2 regions of the Paenibacillus sp. FSL H7-0918 genome follow, and region 1 is predicted to be linked to the other one. Evidence: riboswitches for the same ligand, from Rfam matches in the RefSeq annotation. Region 1 holds a riboswitch; the other holds the start of a gene.
What was found. A riboswitch is a leader RNA that binds a small molecule or an ion and turns the genes downstream of it on or off. The one in region 1 is predicted to bind preQ1.
Positions count from the first base shown of each region.

Region 2: linked by a shared signal. The riboswitch ahead of queF (preQ(1) synthase) and the one ahead of MHI15_RS16910 (queuosine precursor transporter) in region 1 are both predicted to bind preQ1.

Region 1 is NZ_JBBOWJ010000002.1:663,395-667,020, forward strand. It holds gene MHI15_RS16905 (AMP-binding protein) at 1-779, opposite strand, end outside; gene MHI15_RS16910 (queuosine precursor transporter) at 1,057-1,770, opposite strand; PreQ1 riboswitch class I at 1,781-1,826, opposite strand; gene MHI15_RS16915 (methyl-accepting chemotaxis protein) at 2,193-3,626, shown strand, end outside.
Region 2 is NZ_JBBOWJ010000003.1:163,027-166,652, reverse strand. It holds gene queE (7-carboxy-7-deazaguanine synthase QueE) at 1-229, opposite strand, end outside; gene MHI15_RS20670 (6-pyruvoyl trahydropterin synthase family protein) at 222-704, opposite strand; gene queC (7-cyano-7-deazaguanine synthase QueC) at 704-1,372, opposite strand; gene queF (preQ(1) synthase) at 1,396-1,869, opposite strand; PreQ1 riboswitch class I at 2,033-2,076, opposite strand; gene MHI15_RS20655 (hypothetical protein) at 2,394-2,729, shown strand; gene murB (UDP-N-acetylmuramate dehydrogenase) at 2,794-3,626, opposite strand, start outside.

The sequences.
Region 1 (3,626 bases):
TGTATCTGCCCAGGTACAGCCTGCTGCATCATGGATTCGATCATTGTTGGTACGACGAACAGCACCACGCCCGGAATTTGCTGGCACAGCTCTAACACCTGCGTGGCACTAAATTTTTGTGTGATATGAAAGGTTGCTCCACCATATAGACTCTGCATTACGGCGAATAAGGATAGGGAATGCACAAATGGACCTGGTGCCAAAACATCCTTCATAGCGTCCAATTCAAAAGCAATATTCGAGACCTCAAAGCTTTTTAACCATGATAAATGGGTACGCATATAACCTTTGGGCAATCCGGTTGTGCCTGAAGTAAAGCCAATAAATAATAATTCATTCGTCTCATCCAACTCAGCCTCCGGCTTCAGGGCAGCCAGCCACTGATCATAGGAACCTGTTCGTTCATTTGAGAAGGTCAATGTTTGGATCATTTGATCCTTGAAGGTCAGATTCTTTGCGGCTTCCGGCTCGGCAAAAATCATTGTCGGCTGGCACTGCTCTATAATAACCTGCAGTTCATTAGCACTCCATTTGGGATCTAAGGGAATGGGAACACAGCCCGCATAAATCGCCCCCAAAAAAACCTCAACAAATTCAATACGATTCGTAGACAAAATCGCGATTTTGTCATGCCTCAGACCCTTTTGCTGTAAGCCATTCGCGATTCTCCGCATCGTTTTTACTAATGTGGCATAGGTATGACTTGCTTGGTCATGGGTTAAGGCAATGCTGTCGGGCTGCTGTGCTGCATGACGCAGTATAGGAACTACTAGATTCATCCTGATCACACCTGTTCGTAATTTCTGTGACTACCGATTATATACATTCTCTTCAATCGGACTGCCCCGCAAGTCCAGCCCAAACTAAAGGATATGTGATAAGCGCCATCGCCGGCGCTCCTGTTAAACTAACCCGCTAGAATTGCTACGATAGCTTATTTTAGCTTTATATTATTTTTATGTACACATCTTTCATGTAACGATTAAGTCCATCTTACAACGAAAAAACAGCCAGCACGCATCGATTATGATCGGTACGCGCTGGCTGTATTGTTGTTTAGTCCTTCTTTTGAACGGATGATGTTGAACCCTCTTCAGCAAAAGTAAAGGTTCGGGCGATATATAAGATAGGTGTGCTTACTGCGGTTAGTAAGAACTTCGCTAGATAAGTCGTAAGCAAAATTTCAAGCCATACATTCCAGTCATACAAGCCCGCAAACGCAATGGTACAGAAAATAAGTGTATCCACAAAGGAGCTAATCATCGTACTACCGTTGGAACGAATCCACAGCTGACTTGAGGTGCTGTAATATTTACGAATCCAAGAGTACAACCGAACATCTAGGAACTGACTAATGAAGTAAGCAGTAAGACTACCCAAAGCTAGTCGAGGCATCAGCCCAAAAATCGTCTCCAAAGAAGACTGAGCGATATCGGTCTCCTGCGGCTTAAATACTAGTACCATCTGCATAATGACTGTAGTCATAAGCAAGGTGAAGAAACCAAACCAGACCGCTTTACGTGCTTCCGCTCTTCCGTACTTCTCATTAAGTAAATCGCTGGTCATATATAAAGTGACATACATCGTATTTCCGAGTGTCATCACAATATCAAATGGCATAGCAATCGTCTTAGCTACCTGAATGTTAGCAATTACAGTAGCAATACCTACCCAGGCGTACATTCCACTTTTCCCGAACAAGCGGTAACAGAGTAGAAAAAAAGCAAAATTGACAATAACAAATAAAACTCCCCACAGCAAATTAAACATATTACTGAAATTCCTCCTAGTTTTGTTTACGCGGGATGGTTACGAACCGCGGCTTACAATATTAAATTTTCGGAACAAAACATTAATACTCTATCACAATAGCGCTTAACAATCCATAAAAATAATATTTTTATATGAAATTGGTAGTTCCATTTCTTTTTTTTCGCCAATTATCTAAAATAGTCAGCAATAATTCATTTCTTTCAGAAAAAAATGCTCTATAGGACAAAACTTTCACTATTCATCCAGAGGTTAATTCTATAGAATAGTATCAAACACCTTATTCCCGATCCATTTAGTAGAAATATGACATAACTATGGAATATATCTCGGGTCGCCAATTTCCAGCAGTTGGCATGGAGTATCTAGTGAAGACCAAAAAAGAAATGACCTCACCGTCCATAAAAAAAGGAGAGAACGATATGTTTCGTATCAAGCATTCGATCAGTCGCAAATTTACGCGTTTATTATTTGTTGTTCTGTTGCTCACGTCTCTTTTGTTAAGCACCAGCTTCTATTTTATCTCTATCAGTATCTTCAACAGCTATGTTATGCCGCAGATTAACAAAATCCTTACTGCCGCTGCTCAGGACGTATATAAGAATCTCAACGTAATGCACGCCCAGCAAACCCTAAATAAGAACGATCAGTCTGCCACCAATCTCGAGTTCTATTTTCAGGAAAAGAGGAAACAACATGGAGTGGAAACCATTTTTCTGGTCAATCTGAAGGGAAAAGAAGCTGAGATTCTATCCGCAGATCACGATGCAAAATTGCAACGGGCAGAAAGTGTCACCGTATCCTCTGCAATGCAACAAGCCTCTAAAGGAAAAACTGGACTAAGCGATACATATAGCGACGCACATGGTATACATAAAACAGCTTATATCGGTATTCCCGGAAGTACGATGGTTATCGGTGTAAGCAGTGACGTAAGCTTCATTCAAGAAAAAACAGACAGTATTCTATGGACAAGTGCCGGAATCACACTTCTGACGTTGATCATCGGCCTAACTGGTGCATGGTTCATGAGTGTGCGTATAACACGTCCAATCTCAAAACTGGCAGCTTATAGTGCCCGGCTCGCAGAGGGAGATTTCACCGAAGAATTATCAGTTAAAGGAAATGACGAAGTTGCACAGTTGTCCGTAAGCTTCCAAGCGATGACCCAACGCCTGAAAGAAATGATTGGACATGTACTGGTAACCTCTAATACTGTCGTTGCGGATTCCAACTCTTTAAAAGAACGTGTTGAGGTTCTCAATGATATGGCGGAACACTCCAGCTCATCGGTAATAGAAATCGGCAAAGGTAGTACGACTATCGCTAGCAGTGCATCAGATAACTCGAGAGCAATGGAAGAAATCAATTTAGGCATTCAAAGTATTGCCTCAGCAGCGAATGAAGTCACGGAGCAAATCAGTGAGGCTTCCGCTGAAGCAAGTGGCGGTAATGAAATTGCTCAAAGCGCTGTGCTGCAAATGCGCCAGGTTGAACGTGCTTCCCTACAGTCGCTGGATCAATTACAAATCATGAATGAGCGTTCAGTAATGATCGGAGAAGTCGTTCACAGTATTACTGAAATTACGAAACAGATCCAAATGCTGTCGCTGAATGCTTCAATTGAAGCTGCACGCGCAGGAGAGCATGGACGCGGCTTTGCTGTTGTTGCGGGAGAAGTACGCAAGCTGTCTGAACAATCCCGTAACGCAAACGAACAGATCCGTGACTTCCTACTTGGGCTTCAAGAAGATATGAGTCGCTCCGTTACCGAGATGAACCACGTGAATTCTGAGGTTGCCTCTGGAGTCGGCAAAGTAGCAGAAGCAGGTGATGCCTTTAATCACCTCCTGATT
Region 2 (3,626 bases), on a different contig from region 1:
CACAGTCGAAATTATCTCCAGCTAATGCCAATAATTCATTTATGATTTCTTCTGCTTCCATCATGCGAACCTTATTCTTAGCCGTACCATCCCAAGTAAAAGCGGAGTCACACCAGCCGCAACGATAATCGCAGCCATAGGTGCGGACAAACATTGTCTTCACTCCAATTACCGCACCTTCGCCTTGAATAGTTGGACCGAACATTTCAATGACAGGAATCTTACTCACAGTCACAGCCTCCATACAAACGGTAGGATGGCCCTTCATCCGGAACATCTTCAGCCAGCACCTCTGCCCAAGAGGTTGGAGTCTCCCATAGCTTTACCGAGTACAAAGGCAACCCTGCTTGCTTAAGCTTGTAGGCAATATATGAAGACATATTCTCTACTGTGGTGCGGAAAGACAATAAGGCTACTTTGGAGCCCGTATTCGTTAACGTCTCTAACACAGGTTCATTTCCCATGGCAAGAAAAGCGTGATCTAAACGATCTACAAGGCTTTGTTGTACTGTCATTTTGATATCGCTGAAATCAATGACGAAACCTTCATCCGAGTGGCCTTCCGCGGCCATAGGTTTGCCCTTAAGCACTACTTCGAGCTTATAAGTATGTCCGTGCAGGTTGCTGCATTTCCCTTTGTGTCCCACTAACTGGTGTGCCGCATCGAACGTAAATATTTTGCAGACTGAAACCTCGTTAAGCATTAAGAACCGGCCTCCATTCTCTCCGCCTCATATTGCTCAAGACCACGCTGACGCAATAGACAGGCTGGACAAGTACCGCAGCCACTGCCAATAATACCGTTGTAACAGGTCAGTGTGTGTTCGCGAACATAATCAAAATACCCCAGTTCATCGGCCATTTTCCACGTTTCTTTTTTATCCAGCCACATTAGGGGAGTGTGGATCGCAAACTCATAGTCCATAGATAAGTTCAGCGTAACATTCAATGATTTCACAAAAACATCACGGCAGTCCGGATAACCGCTAAAGTCCGTTTGGCAAACCCCAGTGACGATATGGGAGTACCCCAGTTGTTTAGCTAATATTGCGGCAAAAGATAAAAACAACAAATTCCGTCCATCGACGAAAGTACTTGGAAGCTCATCCCCTTCACCAGCCACGATATCTATATCCTGACGGGTAAGTGCATTGGGTGCCAGCTGATTGAGCAGCCCCAGATCAAGAATATGCTGTTTTACATTAAACTTAGCTGCTATCTCTGTTGCAACTTCGATTTCAGCCGCATGACGTTGATTATAGTTGAAAGTAACTACCTGCACTTCCTCATAATGCTGCAATGCCCAAACCAGGCAAGTGGTGCTATCTTGTCCGCCGCTGAATACGACGAGTGCTTTTTTGTTCATATGAATCTCTCCTTATCACAAGTTGGAATTTAGCGGTTGTCCACTTTTTCTGGATAGAGGTCGTGATTGATTAAGCGGTGTTCCGCCATCGCCTCATACTTCGTACCCGGTCTTCCATAGTTGCAATAAGGATCAATTGAAATGCCTCCGCGCGGAGTGAACTTACCCCATACCTCAATGTAACGCGGATCCATCAGAGAGATCAGATCATTCATAATAATGTTGACACAGTCCTCATGAAAATCACCATGGTTGCGGAAGCTAAACAGATACAGCTTTAATGATTTGGACTCCACCATTTTTTGTTCAGGAATATACGAAATATACAGCGTGGCAAAATCCGGCTGACCCGTTACAGGACACAAGCTAGTGAACTCAGGGCAGTTGAATTTAACAAAATAATCACGCCCGGGATGTTTGTTATCAAACACCTCCAGAATGTCTGGATCATAACCAAACTTGTACTGTGTTCCCTGATTACCAAGCAAAGTAACTTCTTGCATTTCCTCTTTCAATCTTCCTTCTGACACGACAAAAAACCCCTCTCTTTTCCTTCGGCCTTGGCCGGTAATGGAAAGAAGAACGAGATTTCGAAAACTTGGCTCCACTAAGAAGAAACGGAAGCAACATCCGGATAAAGGACAGCAACCGCTTGTACTGTTTAATATATTCTTAGTTTTTTATAGAGGGAGTTCGCGAACCTCTCCTGCACAACTTAGCGCAGACTTCTTCTTAAAGCATAAAGCATATTGCGTCTTGAACTATACCATGGGTAGTCTGCTCCTGACAAGTTCTACTCTTTACTGTTACCTTATACAGATCAGCAAATAACTCCAATTTACCGCGGATAGATCTGCGTATGTAGAGTTTATGAAGTTCAAAACAATGCCAATTTGTTCGTGAATTTCTTTTTAATCACATGAACTATTCATATGGTTAATTAAGATGTGGCAAAAAAAAGGATTCAAATCCTAAGAAAGGGGTAACTTATTCATAATAATCTTCGAGCTAAGGGTGGGAGCATTTTATGGAACAAAGTATACAGCAGCTTATGGATTGGCTTAACAATCATTTGAATGAAACAATCGCTATTGAAAAGAAAGAACTTCGTGATCTGGATAAAGTTCATTTCAATTTAGAGGCCGTAGATTTCCGCAGTGCAGACGACGTAATTGATGAATATCTTGGAAGTGCACTGATATTAAGAGGTTTCGGCAGCACACTTAACGCCGATGGTGAACTGGTATCCCTGCCACAATCCACTTATGATTTAGCTGTTGAAGGTCTTCAAATCGTAGACTTAGCCGACCGCAAGGCAGAAATAACTACGGACAGAGCTAATTACATCCTTTCAGTAGATTAAACGAACATGATTATGATAAGCAAAAAGAGCCCACAGCGATCTGCGGGCTCTTTTTGCTTATCATTTATTCTTCTCCAATGATCTCCACTTCAGTTTCCAGCTCTACACCGAATTTATCCTTCACAGTCGCTCTTACATGGTGGATTAGCCCGATGTAATCACTGGCTGTTGCATTATCTGCATTCACAATAAATCCCGCATGCTTCTTGGATACCTCAGCACCGCCGATTCTTGTACCCTGTAAGCCGCTCTCTTGAATTAACTGACCTGCAAAACGGCCTGGAGGCCGCTTAAACACACTCCCACAGGATGGATACTCAAGCGGTTGCTTCGATTCACGTAAATAAGTTAGTTCATCCATTTTTGCCTTGATCGTTAAAACATCACCGGAAGTCATAGCAAATTTGGCCTCAAGTACAATATACTCACCGCTTGCGAATACACTTTTTCTGTATCCCCATTGCAGCTCATCTCCTTGCAGAGTTACCAATTGCCCGTTCTTATTTATAGCTAGTGCACTATGCAGGACATCTTTGATCTCACCGCCATAAGCACCTGCGTTCATATAGAGCGCTCCACCAACTGTTCCTGGAATGCCACAGGCGAACTCAAGACCCGTAAGCTCCTTATCAAGCGCATATCTGGAAACATCAATTATTTTGGCACCACATTGCGCATATAAGAGATTGTCGCGAATTCCCATTTCGGTCAGTCCTGCCGTTTGCAGAACGATTCCACGTACACCTCCATCACGGATAATCACATTGGAGCCATTCCCAAGTACCGTAAGGGTTATCCCATTTTGTTCTGCATATGTAACGATCTTTTGAATTTCATCATAAGTAGCTGGTGCAGCCAAAATATCAGCTTTGCCGCCCATTTTAGTGTACACGTGAT